Regions from separate parts of the Martinezella sp. CNPSo 3959 genome, predicted to be linked through region 1. Evidence: predicted binding sites of a transcription regulator. Region 1 holds the regulator's gene; each other region holds the start of a gene.

Evidence for each region. Region 1 encodes PhoB, which activates phosphate uptake and scavenging genes when phosphate is short. Its sites were predicted from a motif close to TGTCATNNANCTGTCAT; they were not measured.
Region 2: AC13RE_RS24390 (NAD-glutamate dehydrogenase) is a predicted target of PhoB. The motif match lies at 2,716-2,732, and genes of this name have one in related genera.
Region 3: AC13RE_RS01200 (esterase-like activity of phytase family protein) is a predicted target of PhoB. The motif match lies at 3,095-3,111, and genes of this name have one in related genera.
Region 4: AC13RE_RS22635 (acetoacetate decarboxylase) is a predicted target of PhoB. The motif match lies at 3,576-3,592, and genes of this name have one in related genera.

The regions. Positions count from the first base shown of each region.
Region 1 covers NZ_JBXSOV010000004.1:28,357-33,464, forward strand. The annotation lists gene pstA (phosphate ABC transporter permease PstA) at 1-230, shown strand, start outside; gene pstB (phosphate ABC transporter ATP-binding protein PstB) at 246-1,061, shown strand; gene phoU (phosphate signaling complex protein PhoU) at 1,113-1,826, shown strand; gene phoB (phosphate regulon transcriptional regulator PhoB) at 1,858-2,541, shown strand; gene AC13RE_RS12590 (GcrA family cell cycle regulator) at 2,633-3,169, opposite strand; gene AC13RE_RS12595 (aspartate aminotransferase family protein) at 3,594-4,793, shown strand; gene argF (ornithine carbamoyltransferase) at 4,867-5,108, shown strand, end outside.
Region 2 covers NZ_JBXSOV010000015.1:61,583-66,690, forward strand. The annotation lists gene AC13RE_RS24390 (NAD-glutamate dehydrogenase) at 1-2,506, opposite strand, end outside; gene pdxY (pyridoxal kinase PdxY) at 2,800-3,675, shown strand; gene AC13RE_RS24400 (YggS family pyridoxal phosphate-dependent enzyme) at 3,694-4,353, opposite strand; gene leuS (leucine--tRNA ligase) at 4,553-5,108, shown strand, end outside.
Region 3 covers NZ_JBXSOV010000001.1:226,978-232,085, reverse strand. The annotation lists gene recG (ATP-dependent DNA helicase RecG) at 1-1,394, shown strand, start outside; gene AC13RE_RS01200 (esterase-like activity of phytase family protein) at 1,437-2,924, opposite strand; gene AC13RE_RS01195 (DUF502 domain-containing protein) at 3,163-3,861, opposite strand; gene glmS (glutamine--fructose-6-phosphate transaminase (isomerizing)) at 4,038-5,108, opposite strand, start outside.
Region 4 covers NZ_JBXSOV010000013.1:23,134-28,241, reverse strand. The annotation lists gene AC13RE_RS22655 (cystathionine gamma-synthase family protein) at 1-382, opposite strand, end outside; gene AC13RE_RS22650 (class I SAM-dependent methyltransferase) at 718-1,497, shown strand; gene ppk2 (polyphosphate kinase 2) at 1,599-2,513, opposite strand; gene AC13RE_RS22640 (3-hydroxybutyrate dehydrogenase) at 2,659-3,447, opposite strand; gene AC13RE_RS22635 (acetoacetate decarboxylase) at 3,651-4,397, shown strand; gene AC13RE_RS22630 (patatin-like phospholipase family protein) at 4,434-5,108, shown strand, end outside.

The DNA.
Region 1 (5,108 bases):
AGACTGCGCCGCTGCTTCTGATCGGCATGGTCGCTTTCGTCGCCAACTATCCGGCATCGCCGCTCGAACCTTCGACGGCGCTGCCGGTGCAGATCTACATGTGGGCGAGCGAAGCCGAGCGGGCCTTTGTCGAAAGGACGTCGGGTGCCATCATCGTGCTTCTCTTCTTCCTCGTCGCGATGAACATCGGCGCCATCCTGCTGCGCCGCCGCTTTGAGCGGCGCTGGTAAGGGAGGGCGCACGAAATGAACATGATGACGGAAGCCGCCAGCGAAAAAGCATTGTCCAGGAAGATGATGACGATCCCCTACAAGATGATCGGCCAGGACGTTTCTGTGTTCTACGGCGACAAGCGGGCGCTCTTTGACGTCAATTTGAAGATCCGCGCGAATACGGTTACGGCTTTGATCGGCCCTTCCGGTTGCGGCAAGTCCACCTTCCTGCGCTGCCTCAATCGCATGAACGATACGATCGAGACCTGCCGCGTCACCGGCAAGATCACGCTCGACGATCAGGATGTCTACGACGACAGCATCGACGTGGTGGAGTTGCGCGCCCGCGTCGGCATGGTCTTCCAGAAGCCCAACCCGTTTCCGAAGTCCATCTATGAGAACGTCGCCTACGGCCCGCGCATCCATGGCCTGCATCGCTCAAAGGCCGATCTCGAGCATATCGTCGAGCGCAGTCTTCAGAAGGCCGGTCTCTGGGGCGAGGTGAAGGATCGGCTCCATGATGCCGGCACGAGCCTGTCCGGCGGTCAGCAGCAGCGTCTGTGCATCGCCCGCGCCGTCGCGGTCAGTCCGGAAGTCATCCTGATGGACGAGCCATGCTCGGCGCTCGACCCCATCGCAACCGCCAAGGTTGAGGATCTCATCCACGAACTGCGGGAGAATTTCACCATCGTCATCGTGACGCACTCCATGCAGCAGGCAGCCCGCGTCTCGCAGCGTACCGCAATGTTCCATCTCGGCCACCTGGTCGAGGAGAACGACACCGATAAGATGTTCACCAATCCCGACGATTTCCGCACGCAGGATTACATCATGGGCCGTTTTGGTTGATGATGTCAGGCGCGCGGCTCATTTCACACAGTTCACCTTGAGGATAGAAAAATGGTCTCCACTCACATTCTCTCTGCCTATGACGAAGACCTGAAGTTCCTGACGCGCCGCATTGCTGAAATGGGCGGCCTGGCAGAGCAGATGGTTAGCGACAGCGTACGCGCGCTGGTCAACAGCGACACTGCCCTGGCCCAGAAGGTCATCTCCGACGACGTCGTTCTCGATCATGCCGAGCGCGAAGTCGGCGACAAGGCGATCGTCACCATCGCCCGCCGTCAGCCGATGGCGGCTGACCTGCGTGAAATCATGGGCTCGATCCGCATCGCCTCCGATCTGGAGCGCGTCGGCGATCTCGGCAAGAACACCGCAAAGCGCGTCATCGCCGTCCAGGGCACCGGTGTCCCGCGCCGTCTCGCTCGCGGCATCGAGCATCTCTCCGAACTGGCGCTGAGCCAGCTCAAGGAAGTTCTGGATGTCTACGCGACCCGCTCGCCGGACAAGGCCGTGTCGATCCGCGAACGCGACGAGGAAATCGACGCCATGTACACCTCGCTCTTTCGCGAGATGCTGACCTACATGATGGAAGATCCGCGCAACATCACCACCTGCACGCATCTTCTTTTCTGCGCCAAGAACATCGAGCGCATCGGCGATCATGCCACCAACATCGCCGAGACGATCTATTACATGGCGACGGGCGCGCAGCCGGAAGGCGAGCGCCCGAAGGACGATACCGCCAATACCGTCGGCGCAGTGACGGAATAATCCGAAAGCGAAGAAAGGAGACCATAGGCGCATGGTTCCGAGAGTTGCTGTTGTAGAAGACGAGGAAGCGCTCAGCGTTCTGCTGCGCTACAATCTTGAGGCCGAAGGCTTCGAGGTAGACACGATCCTCAGAGGCGATGAGGCCGAGCTGCGTCTCCAGGAGCGCATCCCCGATCTCCTGATCCTCGACTGGATGCTCCCCGGCGTGTCCGGCATCGAGCTCTGCCGCCGGCTGCGTATGCGGCCGGAGACGGAGCGTCTGCCGATCATCATGCTGACGGCGCGCGGCGAGGAAAGCGAGCGCGTGCGCGGGCTTTCGACCGGCGCGGACGATTATGTCGTCAAGCCGTTCTCGACGCCGGAGCTGATGGCCCGCGTCAAGGCGATGCTGCGGCGTGCCCGCCCGGAGGTTCTCTCCACGGTGCTGCGCTGCGGCGATATCGAGCTGGATCGCGAAACCCATCGCGTCCACCGCAAGAGCCGCGAAGTGCGGCTGGGGCCCACGGAATTCCGCCTGCTGGAGTTCCTGATGTCCTCGCCGGGCCGCGTCTTCTCGCGTTCGCAGCTGCTGGACGGCGTATGGGGTCACGATATCTACGTCGACGAACGCACGGTCGACGTCCATGTCGGCCGCCTGCGCAAGGCGCTCAATTTCTCCAATATGCAGGATGTCATCCGCACCGTTCGCGGCGCGGGCTACTCCATGGAGGCCTGATCGGGTATCCCCGATCAGGCATTCAACATAGCGGCGGAAACAGAAAACAGGCCCCAAGGGCCCGTTTCTTTTATCTCATCGATGGCGCGTCTCAGCCGCGTGGTTGCGCTGGCCGACGGCGTTCATGCACCGGCTGGTAGGCCAGGCGCTGATGGTAGGTGCAGTAAGGCGATGAATCTGGGCTTTCGTTGCCGCAGAAATGGAAATCGTCCTTCAGCGGATCGCCGACCGGCCACTTGCAGGTGCGCTCCGTCAGTTCCGTCAGGCCGAGGCGGCGGGAGATCGGAACGACGACGTTCGATGCCGGGCGATACTGGATTTCATTGACGGAATCGATCTCGATCTCTTCCTTCAGCATGGTTGCGCCCTGCTGGCGGGCAACCACCGTGCGGGTAGCAACGCGCGATCCGTAGGTCGCAGCGCGAGGTGCCGCTGCGCTTCGCTTCGGCGTGCGCGCTGCGGTTGTCGTGCCGCCCGCCTTCGCTCGGCCGGGGAGGTTCAGGCGATGTACCTTGCCGATAACGGCATTACGGCTCACGCCACCGAGCTGCGCAGCGATCTGGCTGGCGCTCAATCCTTCGGACCATAGCTTTTTCAGCTTCTCGACGCGTTCGTCTGTCCAATTCATGCCCTGTCTCCGCTGTCGCGTTTCCGATGGCAGAATCCCTCACCATTGCCTCGCATGGTATCGAGGCGCGAAACGCTCTAAAATTGTGGTGACTAGTTCCGCCGCATGCAGTCTAGCAATTGGTTTTTAACCTAGTGTGAGGCTGACTCCGTGACAAGAGTCGCGGGAATCTTGAGGAATCGATTTCGAGGTTTTCCCCAACTTGCTGTCCGGGCGTGGCATTTCTGCCATAGGCGCCGCCCGATGCATCTCTTTTGCCGGCAAGCGTTTTCTCGCACCTGCTAAAACGGCAGTTTTGTTGACATCGCGGTGCAAAACATCAATAGTGCCCAAGCCGCCGCAAGGCGGCATTTTTGATTTTTTCGGACCCGTTTCATCAAATGGAAGCGATCGGTCCTTAAAGTTGTGATCAGGAGATATGGCCATGGCCGAGACCACGCCGCTTTACGACACCTACTTGCGCGCTCCGCTGCGGTTCGAGCGAGGCGAGGGCGTCTGGCTGGTCACTGAGAATGGCGAACGCTACCTCGATTTCGCAGCCGGCGTCGCGGTCAATTCGCTCGGTCATGCTCATCCCCATCTTGTCGCCGAGCTGAAGGCGCAGGCCGACAAGGTCTGGCACCTGTCCAACCTCTATGAGGTGCCCGGCCAGGAGAAGCTGTCGAAGCGGCTGACGGAGGTGACCTTCGCCGACAAGGTGTTCTTCACCAATTCGGGCGCGGAGGCGCTGGAGTGCGCCATCAAGACTGCGCGGCGCTATCAGTTCGCCAAGGGGCATCCCGAGAAGTTCCATATCATCACCTTCGAAGGCGCCTTCCACGGCCGCACCATCGCAACGATCGCCGCCGGTGGCCAGGAGAAGTATATCGAAGGCTTCGGCCCGAAGGCACCGGGCTTCGACCAGGTGGAGTTCGGCGATCTCGATGCCGTGCGCGCCGCCATCACGGATGCGACGGCTGCGATCCTGATCGAGCCGGTTCAGGGCGAGGGCGGCATCCGCCCGGCGACCAACGAATTCCTGCGGGGGCTGCGGGAGATCTGCGATGAGCACGGCCTGCTTTTGATCCTCGACGAAGTTCAGTGCGGTGTCGGCCGTACCGGCAAGCTCTTTGCCCATGAATGGTCCGGCATCAAGCCTGACATCATGGCGGTCGCCAAGGGTATCGGCGGCGGTTTCCCGCTCGGTGCGTGCCTTGCGACGGCAGAAGCTGCTTCCGGCATGAAGGCCGGCACGCATGGCTCGACCTATGGCGGCAATCCGCTTGCCATGGCAGTCGGCAATGCGGTTCTCGATATCGTGCTTGCCGAAGGCTTCCTGCAGCATGTGCGCGATGTCTCGCTGGTCTTCCGCCAGGGGCTCGCCTCGCTCAAGGATCGTTTTCCTGACATCATCGAGGACGTTCGCGGCGAAGGCCTGATGCTCGGCATCAAGGCGGCCATTCCGCAGGCGGACCTGCTGCAGGCGATCCGTGCCGAGCGTCTGCTCGGCGTTCCGGCCGGCGATAACGTCATCCGCCTGCTGCCGCCGCTGGTCGTCACTGCCGAGGAAGCACGCGAAGGTTTCGCTCGCCTGGAGCGCGCTGCCGAGCGTGCGCGCGCTGCCCGCACCAAGAAATCGGCTTGAATTCAACGCCCGCTGTCGGGGCGTTCCTGCCCCACGCGGGCGTTATTGTTTTTTCTGGAGTACAGGTAAGGACATGGCTTCTCCGAAACACTTTCTCGATCTCTCTGCCGTCCCGGCTGCCGATCTGCGCAACATCATCGATGACGCGATCGTCCGAAAGAGCGCGCAGAAGGCCGGCACGGCCGACAAGCCGCTTGCCGGCAAGATGCTGGCGATGATCTTCGAGAAGCCGTCCACCCGAACCCGCGTCTCCTTCGACGTCGGCATGCGGCAGCTCGGCGGCGAGACGCTGTTCCTCTCCGGCACCGAAATGCA
Region 2 (5,108 bases), on a different contig from region 1:
CCTTGGCGCCGACGGGCACGATAACGGCGTTCTTGACCTGCTGTGCCTTCACGAGACCCAGCACTTCGGTGCGATAGTCTTCAGCACGGTCAGACCAGCGCAGGCCGCCGCGCGCCACCTTGCCGAAGCGCAGGTGCACACCTTCCACCTCGACGCCATAGACGAAGATTTCACGGAAGGGCCGGGGTTCGGGCAGGCCATCGAGCAGCTTCGGATCGAGCTTGAAGGCAAGCATGGCCTTCGGCGTGCCGTCGGCATTTTTCTGGAAGTAATTGGTGCGCAGCGTTGCATCGATGGCGTTGACGTAGCGGCGCAGGATGCGGTCGTCATCGAGGCTTGGAACGTCGGCAAGCTTGGTTTCGATCGCAGCATGCAGTTCCGGGAGCTTCTTCGTGCGGCTCTTGTCGCTGAGCTTCGGATCGAGCGTGTCGTGAAACAGGCGGAAGAGGGAGGCGGCAATCCCGGGATATTTATCCAGGGTAGAGGCGATATAATCCTGCGAATAGGCAATACCGGCCTGGCGCAGATAGCGAGAATAGGCGCGCAACACATTGGTTTCACGGGCTGAGAGATCGGCGGAGACGATCAGCCGGTTGAAAGCGTCATTGTCGATCGTGCCGCCGAAGGCAGCGAGGAAGGCTTCTTCAAGAGCGGCGCCGTGGCGAGCGAGATCGATCGTCAGGCCGCTGCGGGTTTCGAGCTCCATGTCGTGGAGGACGACATGGCCGGTCGAGCCGTCTTTAGCCGTAACATAGATATCGAAGGTGCGCTCGCTGATAACGTTGAAACCGAGATTTTCGAGCAGCGGCACGCGGCGCGACAGCGCCAGGTTGCCATCGCCGTGGAATATCTTCAGCGAGAGAATATCACCCGCTTCATCCTTGCGGATATAGAAGCCGATACGGATCGGCTCGGTGCCGGCCGTGGCAATGATATCAGGCAGGTCGGCAAAGGCATCTTCCGGCGAGAAGGCTTCCTGGAAGGCCTGGCTGACGGAAATGCTTGGCGCCTTTGGACCCGCCAGCATGGCAAAGCGTTCGTCCCAGCGGGCCGTTATGGCGCGGATCGCTTCTTCGAGCTTGGCTTGCGGAACATGCGGCGTCTTTCCCGCGCTGCGGCCAATAATGAAATGAACGCGCGCCACTCCGCCTTCCGGGAAGGCGGGGTAATAGGCGGAGACGCGGCCGTCATAGATGGTCTTCAGATAATTGCCGATCTTTTCACGAACGACGGAATCATACTCCTCGCGCGGGACATAGACGATGACCGAGACAAAGCGGTCGAAATGGTCGATACGCGGCAATACGCGTACGCGCGGCCGATCGGTGAGGTCGTTGATCTGCTCGGCGAAGCTTGCCAGCAGCGTCGTGTCGATCTGGAAGAGATCGTCACGGGGATAGGATTCCAGCGTGTTTTCGAGCGTGCGACCCGAGTGGCTCGTCGGGTCGAAGCCGAAGTGATCCTTGACCTTCTGCACCTTCGAACGCAGCAACGGCACTTCGGTGGCGGCGCTCGTATAGGCCGTCGATGTGAAGAGGCCGACGATGCGCAGTTCGCCGGTCACGTTGCCATCAGCATCGAAACGCTTGACGCCGACATAATCCATATAGGCACGGCGGTGGACGATCGACTTGACGTTGGCCTTGGTGACGATCAGGAAATCCGGGCCGTCGAGGAAGGCGAGGATTTCCGGCGTCGTGGTGACGGCGTCCTTGCCCTGCCGGAGAACGCGAACATCCGGATTGGAGAGAATGCCGAGGCCGGTGCCGCGATCCCGCTCGACCTTGGCGTTGGCGCCCTTGCCGGAATAGACATATTCGCGCATGCCGAGGAAGGTGAAATTGCCGTCGCGTAGCCAGGCAAGGAAGGCAAGCGCCTCATCGCGGTCATTCTTGCGGCGGCCGGCAGCCTCATAGGTCGATAGTTCCGATATCACGGTATCGAGGCGCGACAACATCGGCTTCCAATCGGAAACGGCAAGATGCGTCTGATCGAGCACGGTCTGGATCCGCTTGGTCAGATCGGTCGCCTGCGCTGTCGTCAGGGGCGAGAGATGAAGCTGGATATGGCTAACCCGATGGGCCGGATCGCTCGGGCGATCGGCGGAATAAAGATCCGGCTGCTTGCCCTTCTCGATGACCAGGATCGGATGCACCGCCATATAGAGATCGCGATAGCTGCTGGTCACTTCGCCCATGATCGATTCATAAAGGAAGGGCATATTGTGGTCGGTGATCGAAAGGATCGAGACGGCAACGCCATCGGGTTCGATACCGCCGACCTGCTCGATGCTGACGCGAGGGGACGTGGCGCTCCAGGCTGCGAGCTCCTTGGCCGCATGCGCCGCGGCAAGTGCCAGCATCTCCGGGCTGTAAAGCTCCATGTCGTCATTGCTCGCCCGACCAAACAGGATTTCGGGATCGAGATGTGCCTCGCCTGTCGCCGCCGCAATCTTGCGTGCCGCCTCGATCTGTTTTTCCCGTTTCGGATTAGTCTTGGGCGCCATGAAATCCCTCCCGATTTTCGAATTCTGACGACAGTAGCAGAAGGTTTAGCGAAAAAACTGGCAAAAAGAATGCGAATTTGGTTCGTTTCGGACTGATTTTGGTCGGTTTTTTCAAAAAACTTGCCGAAAGCGGCGATATTGATGAAAAACAGGCTTAATTGGCGAGAAATTGGCGGAATCGACTCGTCAACAGAGGTTTTCATGACTCTGTGAAGGGCGGTTGACAGAGTGCCGCGAAAGGGATCATCAACTTGCGCAATTGCAGTTTGAAGCCCTGAACTGAAAGCACAATCATGTCGCAAGTGTCGGCCGGCGCCGTTATCGTCATTTCCAGTCATGTCGTTCGAGGGTCCGTCGGCAATCGCGCCGCAGTCTTTGCGCTGGAAACACTCGGCCATCCGGTCTGGGCGCTGCCGACCATCGTTCTGCCATGGCACCCCGGCCATGGCCGCTCGACGCGCCTGACCTTCAACGAAGCCGATTTCGACCATGCGATTGACGATCTTATCGCCGCACCCTGGCTTTCCGAGGTCAAGGCGGTGCTATCGGGCTACTTCGGCAACGCCGCCCAGGCGCATGCCGTCGCCCGGCTGGTGAAGGCTCTGCGGGAGAAAAACCCGGATATCCTCTATGCCTGCGATCCCGTCATCGGCGATGCCGGCGGGCTCTATGTGCCGCAGGCGACAGCGGAAGCGATCCGCGACCACCTGATCCCGCTGGCGTCGCTCGCAACGCCGAACCGCTATGAGCTTGCCTGGCTGGCGGGAGCGCCGCTCGAGGATAACACCGCCATCATGGAGGCGGCGCTCGCGCTTGGACCGTCGCGCATGCTGGTGACGTCCGCCGTTCCGATGATGGCCGGTGGTATCGGGAACCTCTATCTCAGCGGCCGAAACGCGCTGCTTGCCGAGCATCGCAGCATCGAAGGCGCACCGAATGGGCTCGGCGATCTCCTGTCTGCCGTCTTCCTGTCGCGCCTGCTTTCGGGGATGGATGAGGAGCGGGCATTGCAGCTGACGACGGCCAGTGTCTTCGAGGTGCTGGCACGAGCCGTCAAGCGCGGCAGCAACGAGCTGACACTGGCTGTCGATTCCGCAAGCCTGTCGACACCGATGGCGATGGTGCAGCTACGCCGCCTCGTCCATCCTGCACAACGCAGGAAAAAGTAGCGGCCAGAGCTTTTTAGCCTATCGCGCGCCGAAAATCGCCGAGCCGACGCGAACACTGGTCGCGCCGAAGGCAACTGCAATTTCGTAATCGCTCGACATGCCCATGGAGAGCTTTTCGACGCCGGCCTGCTTGGCGAGCTTTGCAAGTAGAGCAAAATGCGGCCCCGGATTTTCGTCGGCGGGCGGGATGCACATCAAGCCCTCGATGGAAAGCCCGAGCTCCTTGCGGCAGAGATCGACGAAACTAGCCGTATCGTCGGGCGCGATACCAGCCTTTTGCGGCTCTAACCCGGTATTGACCTGCACGTAGAGCCGAATGGCCTTGCCCTGCCGCTTGATTTCATCGGCAATGGCCCGCGCGATCTTTTCCCGGTCAATGGTTTCAATCACGTCGAACAGCGCCACGGCGTCTGCGGCCTTGTTCGATTGCAGCGGCCCGATTAGATGCAGCTCAATCCCGGGCGTTTCGGTCTTCAGCTCCGGCCACTTGCCCTGGCTCTCCTGCACACGGTTTTCGCCAAACACCCGCTGGCCGGCCGAAATTGCCGGGCGGATTTGATCGGCATCGAAGGTCTTGGAAACGGCAACGAGCTGCACAGAGCCGACAGCTCGGCCGGCCTGACGCTCGGCAGCCGCGATATGGGAACGGACTTCGTCCAAGCGCTCTTGAAGTTCCATCTTCTCGCCTCGATATTTGGCTTGCTTCTCAAACTTTGCAGTAATGAGGCTCGCGGGCTTTGCCAAGGGCGAATGCGTCCGAATCCGGCTTTGCATTGCAAGATAAGGCACTTGCTGCGGCTGCTAAACTTGACGCTTGGGTGGTTTCGTGGTGAAGGTCACGCCTTACTCCCCATGATTTTCCGGAATACAAGAACAGATGACTAGCGAACGTTATAATCCGCGCGATGCCGAGCCCCGCTGGCAGGAAAAATGGAACGAAGAGAAGGTCTTCGTGACAGACAATGCCGATCCGCGTGAGAAATATTACGTCCTAGAGATGTTTCCCTATCCATCGGGCCGCATCCATATGGGCCATGTGCGTAACTACGCCATGGGCGATGTCGTTGCCCGCTACAAGCGTGCCCGCGGCTATAATGTGCTGCATCCGATGGGCTGGGACGCCTTCGGCATGCCGGCGGAAAACGCCGCACGCGACAATAAAGTGCATCCGAAGGAATGGACCTACCAGAACATCGCCTCCATGCGCACCCAGCTGAAGGCCATGGGGCTGTCGCTCGACTGGAGCCGCGAGTTCGCGACCTGCGACGTCGATTATTATCACCGCCAGCAGATGCTCTTCATCGACATGATGGAGAAGGGTCTGGTCTATCGCAAGAAGTCCAAGGTCAACTGGGACCCAGTTGACAATACCGTTCTCGCCAATGAGCAGGTCATCGACGGCCGCGGCTGGCGCTCGGGCGCGCTGGTCGAGC
Region 3 (5,108 bases), on a different contig from region 1:
AATTGTCGCTTTCGCTGGTGCGCCAAAGGCTGCGCAAGGTTGCGGGGCAGCCGGTGCAGGCTACTGGAGAAATCAGCGGCAAGATACTGGAATCTGTTCCTTTCTCTATGACAAATAGCCAGCGTGATGCGGTTGCGGATATCCTCAAGGATATGGCAGGCACCGAACGTATGCTCCGGCTGCTGCAGGGCGATGTCGGCGCGGGCAAGACGCTGGTGGCGTTGATGGCGATTGCCGCCGTCATCGAAAGCGGCGGCCAGGCCGTGCTGATGGCTCCGACCGAAATCCTTGCTCGACAACACTTCGCCACGATTTCAAAATTCGCAGCAAGTGCAAACCTTTCTGTCGAAGTTCTCACAGGCCGCACGAAGGGCCGGGAACGCGACGCGATCCTGGAGCGCATTGCTTCCGGCGAGGCGCAGATCATCATCGGCACGCATGCTTTGTTTCAGGATAGCGTCGCCTATGCCAATCTGATGCTGGCTGTGGTCGACGAGCAGCACCGCTTCGGCGTCCACCAGCGCCTGCGCCTGACCGCAAAGGGTATCTCTCCCCACATGCTCGTCATGACCGCAACGCCGATCCCACGGACGCTAGTGCTGGCCGCCTTTGGCGACATGGATGTTTCCAAGCTCACTGAGAAGCCGGCGGGCCGAAAGCCGATCCAGACGATCACCATTCCGAATGAACGAACCGGCGACATCGTCGCGCGCCTAAGGAGTGCGCTAGCGGAAGGCAAAAAAGCCTATTGGATATGCCCACTTGTGGAGGAATCCGAAGAATCAGATTTAATGTCGGTGGAGGAGCGGCATGAGACGCTGACCAAGGCGCTCGGCCCCGGCATCGGCTTAATCCATGGCCGCATGAGCGGCCCCGAAAAAGATGCCGTGATGATGGCGTTCAAGAATGGCGAGATCCGTCTGTTGGTGGCTACGACGGTCGTCGAAGTGGGCGTCGACGTGCCGGATGCGACGATCATGGTCATCGAACACGCTGAACGTTTCGGCCTGGCGCAGCTTCACCAGTTGCGCGGGCGCGTCGGTCGCGGCGACGAAGCCTCGACCTGCATCCTGCTCTACAAAGGCCCGCTCGGCGAAACCGGGCATGCCCGGCTGTCGATCATGCGAGAGACCGAAGATGGCTTCCGCATTGCCGAGGAGGACTTGAAGCTGCGCGGCGAAGGTGAGCTTCTGGGGACACGCCAGTCCGGCACACCGGGCTTCCGTATCGCCAGCCTCGAGGCTCATGCCGATCTTCTCGAGATCGCTCGCAAGGATGCCGCCTATCTCATCGAGCGCGATCCGGAACTGACCAGTGAGCGTGGCAGTGCGGTACGCACCCTGCTCTATCTCTTCCGCCGCGATGAGGCGATCCGCTTCCTGCGAGCTGGGTAGGCGGATGGACGCGTTAGCCGCATCCATCCGCGTTTCATCAGATCACTTGGCGGCAAGGCCCGGAATGGTAACCTGGAATACCTGGAACATGGTATCGACATCGGCGCCGCTATCATCCTTGTAAGCAGCGCCGACCTGGAAACCATCCTGGGTGATGAAGTCGTTGTCGTTGGCGACAAACAGGAAGTAATCGTCCGGCAGCTTCGGATCCTGAACGCTGACGATCGACATGGCCTCCCACTTTTCCGAGAGGTTGTTGCGGTCGTTCGGTGCGCCGTTATGCAAACCAAAGCGCGCTAGATCGGCGCTGTCGTTGATATCGATGAAATTGCTGACCGCCGCAGGCTTTACCGAAGGATCAAGAACGCCCTTCGGCGCGACCGCTGCATCGCCGTCGAACTTGCCGCCGGCAATATCGGTGGCAGCGGAAACATCGACAGCCACAACGCTGCGATAGAGCGACTTATCGCCCTTCTGGCCGTAGCCATTGTTGCTATCGCGCGCCAGCATCAGGAAGCTTGTCGGTGAGAGCGCCACGATTTCGCTTTGGGCGGCGACAGCCGTCTTGCCCTTGTCATTGGTGAAGACCGGCAGAGGCACAACATATTCGTGCACCAGCTTCAGATTTGCAGGGTCGGCGGCATCATAAACCAGCGCGCGGGTATTCTGGCGCGTGGAGCTGGAATCGCCGCCATCCTGGCGGGTTGCGGACTGGAGCACCACGATCAGGAACTTGCCGTCCGGGGTCAGAGACATGCCCTCGAAGCCCTGATTATTTTGGCGTCCGCTGGTCGGATCCTTCGGATCGGGCGCGGCTTCGCCCGGGCCTGGATTGTTCGAGGAGAAATTCACTGCGCCGTGGCGGATCGGCAGAAACGCGGCCGGCGGTGCCGTAGCCGAGATCATCAGCCCATCCGCCGAGAAACGGTAGATATAGGGACCGTATTCATCGCTGATGAACATCGAACCATCGGGCAGTCGGGCAATGGCTTCGTTATCGAGCGAGATCTTGCCGTTCGGTGCTTGCGGCAAAAGCGGCATGCCGCCTTCCGCCTGGCGAACGCTGTTGGCTGGATCAAGGCCAGTGGTTTCGTTGCCTTTGTTGTCTTTCAACAGCAGCGTATCCACGAGCTTGGCTTCGACGCCCGACTGTTCCTGGCCGGCTGGAGGTGTTGCACCGGGGGCAACCGGCGTCAGCTTGATATCGATGGTGTTGAGACGCCCGCGGTAATCCGTGGTTCCGGCGACATTATAGCCGCGGTCCGGCAGCAGCCATAGCGAGCCGTTGTAGGTGCCATCGGCATTGCGAACCCAGCTCTTGGTATCGATCGACATGCCCGAACCGGAACCGAAGGTCTCGCCGAACTTATCGCGCAGATTGGCCGGGATGCGGCCGACCGCGACGCGGCCCTTGTTGACGAGCGTCACGCCTTCGACCGTCACGGAATTATCCGCCAGCGCCGGCATCGGAGCCGTGAAAACAAATGTGGCAAGCGCCGCCGACAGCAGCGGCAAGCTCTTCGAACGCATATAGCTCAAGACAATATCCTCCTGATGAAAACATTTGCGGAGACAATGGCATTTATCTCCGGCGCGTTTTCGGACCGCGCTAAGAACTGCAGTCCGGCGCCGGTGCCCCGAACATTCGATGCTGAGATACATGCGATTATCTGCCCCGACTGACGATCTAAGGCGTCAATATGATAGAGGCATGACAATTCGCGCAAAACGCGAAGCTATTGATCCAACCATTGGAAGATGAGCAATTCTAGCTCAAGGAGTCCATCGGAATCGGCTGCTGCAGTTTCTTGGCTGCGACTAGTTCCTTGTATTCCGGCGACACAAGGCCGCCTGAGATCAGCAGCTTAGCGCCATCTTCAGGGCTCATATCGAGCACCGTGATCTTTTCGCGCGGAACGAAGACAAGGAAGCCGGCCGTCGGCACCGGCGTCGGCGGCAGGAAAACCGCCACCATGTCCTGACCCATGGCATTGAATTTCGAAGCGATCTCGCCCTTGGCATCCGTCGATATGAAGACCATAGACCAGAGGCCGGGGCTTGGATATTCGATCAGCCCCACCTTCTTGAAGGATGTGCCCTGCTCCTTCAGCACTGTCTCGAAGATCTGCTTGACGCTCTTGTAAATGGTTCGCACCAGCGGCACGCGATTGACGATCGACTCACCGAAACGGACGATGCTCTGACCGATCAGGTTCTTGGCCAGAAAGCCGACAATCGTGATGAAGATCATCGCAATCACCAGGCCCGTACCGGGCACAGCGAAGTTCAGATAGCTCTCGGGATCGTAGCGCGCGGGAATATAGGGGCGAACCCAGCTATCGGCCCAATGGACGACGGACCAAGTCAGCCATAGTGTAATGGCGATCGGGGCACAGATAATCAGGCCGGCCAGGAAATTGTTTCTGATCCGCGTCGTCACGGACATTTTGATGAGTTTTTCAGTCATTCGCCGCTCGAAAACTCCGTCCCGTCGCTACCGCTTCCCGGCAAACCCTCCCCACCATCTCCGTGGGCGAATCGTGCCAGAAATTGGCGCGGCATACAACCCGGCAGCCGCGTCTGTGAGCCGAACAAGCGATCGACTCACGAGGACGTGACGGCGAATGCGCGGCGGAAGGAATCTTATTCCACGGTGACCGACTTGGCGAGATTGCGGGGCTGATCGACATCCGTGCCCATGAACACGGCCGTATGATAGGCAAGCAATTGAATCGGCAGCGAAAAGATGATCGGCGCGATGATCTCGTCCACGATGGGCAAGGTAATGGTCGCCATGGTCGGCAATGTCGATGCGGCCGCGCCAATTTCATCCGTGATGAAGATGATTCGACCGCCACGAGCCGCAACTTCCTGCATGTTGGAAACGGTCTTATCGAAGAAGCGGTCATGCGGAGCGATGACGATAACGGGCATGTTCTCGTCGATCAGCGCAATCGGCCCATGCTTCAATTCGCCGGCCGCATAGCCCTCTGCGTGGATGTAGGAAATCTCCTTGAGCTTCAGCGCGCCTTCCATGGCAAGCGGGAAGCTGGTGCCGCGGCCGAGATAGAGCACATCCTTGAACTTTGAGATCTCGCGCGACAGGCTTTCCATCTGCGGCTGGATGATATTCAGAACATTCGCCATGATACGCGGCATCTCGACGAGATGGCGCACCATTTCCTGTTCATTTTCGGCGCTGATGGTACCTCGAGCGACGCCTGCTCCAATCGCCAGCGAGGCGAGAACGGCAAGCTGGCAGGTGAAAGCCTTCGTCGAGGCGACACCGATTTCCGGGCCGGCTAGGATCGGAAACACGGCATCGGATTCGCGCGCGATGGTCGATTCCCTCACATTGACGACAGCACCGATTTTCAGGCCGTTATCCCGGCAATAGCGCAGCGAAGCCAAGGTATCCGCGGTCTCGCCGGACTGCGAGATAAACAGGGCCGCCTGCGACGGCGACAGTGGCATTTCGCGATAGCGGAACTCGGAGGCAACATCGATTTCGACCGGCAGCCGCGCATAGCGCTCGAACCAATATTTACCCACCAAGCCGGCGAGATAGGCGGTGCCGCAGGCTGATATCGCAAGACCGGAAACCCCGCCGAAATCGATGGCCGAGACATCCGGGCGCACGCGATAGCTGGCGAAATCGACATAGTGACTGAGCGCGTGGGAAATGACTTCCGGCTGCTCGTAGATTTCCTTTTC
Region 4 (5,108 bases), on a different contig from region 1:
AATGCAGGATCGCATCGCCCGGGCGCGTAAAGGTGAGAAGGGCGGTCGCGATAGCCGACATGCCGGAGGAAAACAGTGCTCCGCTTTCCGCCTTTTCATAGACGGCAAGACGATCCTCGACGATTTCGCTGTTCGGGTGATTGAAGCGGGAATAGACGAGGCCGACCCCCGTGCCGGCCGGCGGCTCGGTGCGGCCGGAGATATAGTTGAAGAAATCACGCCCGTCCTCGGCCGATTTGAAGACGAAGGTGGAGGTCAGGAAAACCGGTGGCTTGACCGCGCCCTCGGAGAGCTCAGGGTCATAGCCGTAATTCAGCATCTGTGTTTCGGGATGGAGGGGGTGGTTGCCGATATGCGTTTTGGACGGATGCGGCGCAGTCATGACGGTCTCCTCGGCCGATGATGTGAATTTTAGACTCACATTATACATCACTTAGAGCGCCAGCTCGCTATTCGTCATCATCTACGATGCTGCTTTGGCTCTGAACCTGATATGGGTCGGAACTATCCAACCAGCGCATGACTATCCGGAATACGACAGAAAGGTCGCTATATCCGTGAGTGGCGCTCGCCTTGACGCCGTACCACCCCAATTTTCGAGAGCTTCCGGCTTCGCTGTCGCGGTCCCGCAGAAATGGGGCGTTTCTTGATCGACCGGTCCTAACCGATGAGCAGCTCGGAGGCGAAATGCATGAAGAAAACCAATGAGGTTTACATTTGAAATCGGGCGTTCGAAAATTTGTATTTCGCGATCTTCAGAAAATCGATGGCTACATCGACCCACCGGATGCGCTTGTCTTCCTGTCGTTGATCGAAAAGCAAAGACAGGAGAAACTTTACGGCGGCCTTGCCGAAATCGGGGTTTATTACGGGCGGTCCTATTTTTTGCTTCGCAAGATCAGTGCACCCGACGACAATGTGCTTGCGATCGATCTTTTCGACATAGAAGCGGATGGGGCGCAATATCAACGCTTTCTCGACAACGGAAGATCACTGGGCATTCCCGTTGATGAGGACCTCGTTATAACAGGCGATAGTACCGGGCTCGATCCGCAGGCTATCATCGATAGGGTTGGGCAGGTTCGTTTTTTCAGCATCGATGGTGGACATTTGCTTCGCCATATCGTTGCCGACAGCCGGTTGGCGAAGAGCGTACTGGCCGATCACGGCATCATCGCCTTCGACGACACCTTCAATCCGGCCTGGCCGGAGGTGACGGTCGGCGTCTCCGATTTTCTGCGCAGGAACAGCGATACCTTTGCCGCCTTCTGCATGACGAAGTATAAGACCTACGTCTGCCGGCGGGATTTTCATGAGTTCTATCGGGCCGCGCTTGGCAGGGCACGACATCTCCTGCCGTTTGAGCATGCGGAGATGGATTTTCTTGGCTCGAAAGTCCTCAGGCTGCACGATCCCATCAACCGGAGGGTTGCTTATGAGCTCTTGCGGCGGCTGGGCTTGGGCGCCATATCCGAATGGGCCTATCGCCCAGCCTGACCTTGAGCCGGTCAGGCTTGCCGGCGGTGGAATGAGAGCGATTTCGTTTTCAAGTAATTCTTCAGAGGGGCCGCCAGAGGCGGACCCCTCATCGGTCTTGATCAGTAGATTTCCGGCACGTACATTTCCGGCGGCACCGGCGTACGGTGATAGTCTGCATTGCGCATGCGCTCCGGCAGCACGATTTCCGGCTTCGGTACGCTTTCGTAGGGGATCTGGCCCAGAAGATGGGCGATGCAGTTGAGGCGAGCTTTCTTCTTGTCGACGGCATGGACGACCCACCACGGCGCTTCCGGAATATGGGTGCGCTCCAACATCTCTTCCTTGGCCTTGGTATATTCTTCCCAATGCACGCGGCTCTGGAGGTCCATCGGCGAAAGCTTCCACTGCTTCAGTGGGTCCTGAATGCGCATGTTGAAGCGGAATTCCTGCTCCTCGTCGGTGATCGAGAACCAGTATTTCAGGAGAATGATGCCAGAGCGAACCAGCATGCGCTCGAAATCCGGCACGGAGCGGAAGAACTCTTCCAGCTCCTCAGGCGAGCAGAAGCCCATGACGCGTTCGACACCGGCGCGGTTATACCAGCTGCGATCGAACAGCACCATTTCGCCTGCTGTCGGCAGGTGGGCGGCGTAGCGCTGGAAATACCATTGATGCCGCTCGCGCTCGGTCGGAGCCGGCAGTGCGACCACGCGGCAGACGCGCGGATTGAGGCGCTGGGTGACACGCTTGATGGCGCCGCCCTTGCCGGCGGAATCTCGGCCCTCGAACAGTACGACGACCTTCAGCTTCTTGTACTGCACCCAATCCTGCAGGCGCACCAACTCGTGCTGAAGGCGAAAGAGTTCGCGGAAATAGACGCGGCGATCGAGCGCCGCTTCGCCTTCGCCGATAAGGCCCTCTGCGACCAACTCGTCCAGCCGGTCCTCTTCGAGCTGCATCTCCAGCTCTTCGTCAAAGCTGTCGACGATCTCATCCTTGATGCGGCTGAGTGGGTCCTGGGTTTCATCGGTCATTGTGCGCCTCCTGCTCTGTTTTCATGTTGATGCTGCAGCTTAGAGCGTGATGCCGAAAAGTGTTGACAGTTTTCGGACGACATCCGGCTCTAGGGGCCGCAGAAAGCCGGCACGCTGCTCAAGCACGTACCGGCTATGGTTCGCATCACTCAGCGGTCCAGCCGCCGTCGACGGAAAGCGTCGTGCCGGTAATCTGCTTGGCGGCATCGCCGCAGAGGAAGACGGCGATGGCTGCGACTTCATCGACGGTCACGAATTCCTTCGTCGGCTGGGCGGCGAGCAGCACATCATGCTTGACCTGCTCTTCCGTCATGTTGCGCGCCTTCATCGTCTCGGGGATCTGCTTCTCGACGAGCGGCGTCCAGACATAGCCGGGCGCGATGGAGTTGACGGTCACGCCGTTCTGGGCGGCTTCCAGTGCGATCGTCTTGGTGAGACCGGTAATGCCGTGCTTGGCCGAAACATAGGCAGACTTGAAAGGCGAGGCGACAAGGGCATGCGCCGAGGACGTGTTGATGATGCGGCCCCATTTGCGTGCCTTCATGCCGGGGATGGCAGCCTTGATGGCATAGAAGGCTGCAAGCAGGTTGATGCGGATGATCGCTTCCCACTTGTCGTCGGGAAATTCCTCGATCGGGGCAACGAACTGGATGCCGGCATTGTTGACGAGAATATCGAGGCTGCCGAAGGCTTCCTCGGCTTCGCGCACCATGGATGTCACTTCTTCGCCATTCATCATATTGGCGCCTGAATAGCGGCACTTCACACCGAAATCGGCTTCGATTGCGGCACGTTCCTTTTCGATTGCATCGGCATCGCCAAGGCCGTTGATCGTCACATTCGCACCTTCAGCGGCAAAGGCACGGGCGATCGCAAGCCCGATACCGCTCGTCGAACCGGTGACCAGCGCATTCTTCGAAGTCAACGAACCCATGATGCTACTCCTGCAATCTTTGTGACATGGTTGGGTAAGGGAAATGCTCAACGTGAACGCACACTGCCAGCCCGATATGTCGCTTTGATAACAGTGCAATTTGCAGTGAGCCGCGGGCTTTCGTCCCCTGACACTTCACTGTCATGCAACCGTGCAAGTTTTCGCTCCGGTGCCGGCGATTTCCTCCAACGACGGAAGATACGATGAAGGTCGAAGACATTCTCAAGCATGCCTATGCGATGCCGCTGACCAATCCCTCCTATCCTCCGGGGCCCTATCGGTTCTTCGATCGCGAATATATCATCATCACCTACCGCACCTCGCGCGAGGCGCTTGAGGCCGTCGTGCCCGCGCCGCTCGAAATCGACGAGCCGCTGGTGAAATACGAATTCATCCGCATGCCCGATTCCACCGGCTTCGGCGATTATACCGAGACCGGACAGGTGATCCCGGTGACCTATCGTGGACAAAAGGGCGGCTATGTCCACTCCATGTATCTGGATGACGATGCGCCGATCACCGGCGGCCGCGAGATCTGGGGTTTTCCGAAGAAGCTTGCCAGCCCGAAGATCGTCAACGAGGGCGAGGTCATCGTCGGCACGCTGCATTATGGCAGCGTCCTTTGCGCCACGGGAACGATGGGTTACAAGCACAAGCCGATCGACCAGGGACCGCTTCTGTCCGCTCTCTCGGAACCTAACTTCCTGATCAAGATCGTGCCGCATGTCGATGCCACCCCGCGCATCTGCGAGCTTGTGCGCTACTACTTGACCGATATCGCCATCAAGGAAGCCTGGACTTCGCCGGCTGCCCTCGATCTTCGGCCGCATGTCATGGCCGACGTCGCACGGCTGCCTGTGCTGGAAGTGGTTTCCGCAGTTCATTTCACCGCCGATCTGACGCTCGGCCTCGGCGAAGTCGTTCACGACTATCTCGCAGAGCGCAGATAACCAAACCTCATTGCTATTTCATGCTGGAGACGGATCGTGCTTGAACGAAACACCAAGGCCGCAGCCCCGACTATCCCGGAAATTGCCGCTCAATATGATCGCGTCGCCCTGGTTTTCCAGGGGGGCGGCGCGCTCGGCGCCTATCAGGCTGGCGTTTACGAAGCGCTTGCCGAAGCGGGATGCGAGCCGACCTGGCTTTCCGGCGTCTCGATCGGCGCGGTCAATGCCGCGATCATCGCCGGCAACGAGCCTGGTCGGCGGCTGCAGCGTCTGGAGCAATTCTGGCAGATCATCTCCGGCCGCAAGATCTGGGCCTATACGCCCGAAGGTGATTTCTTTCGCGATATCCGCAACCGCACCAGCTCGTGGATGACGATGACCATGGGCCAGCCCGGCTTCTTCAAGCCGCGCTTTCCCAATCCCTGGCTGGAGCTGCCGGGTGCGGAAGGTGCCACCAGCTTCTATGACTCGGCAGAGCTCAAGAAGACGCTGGAAATGCTGATCGATTTCGACGTGCTGAACGATGGCAAGAAGCGCTTCAGCGTCGGTGCGGTGAATGTCCGCACCGGCAACTTTGTCTATTTCGACACCGACAATATGCGCATCGGCCCCGAGCACATCATGGCAAGTGGCGCGCTGCCGCCGGCACTCCCGTCCATCCGCATCGAGGGCGAATATTACTGGGACGGCGGCATCGTCTCCAACACGCCA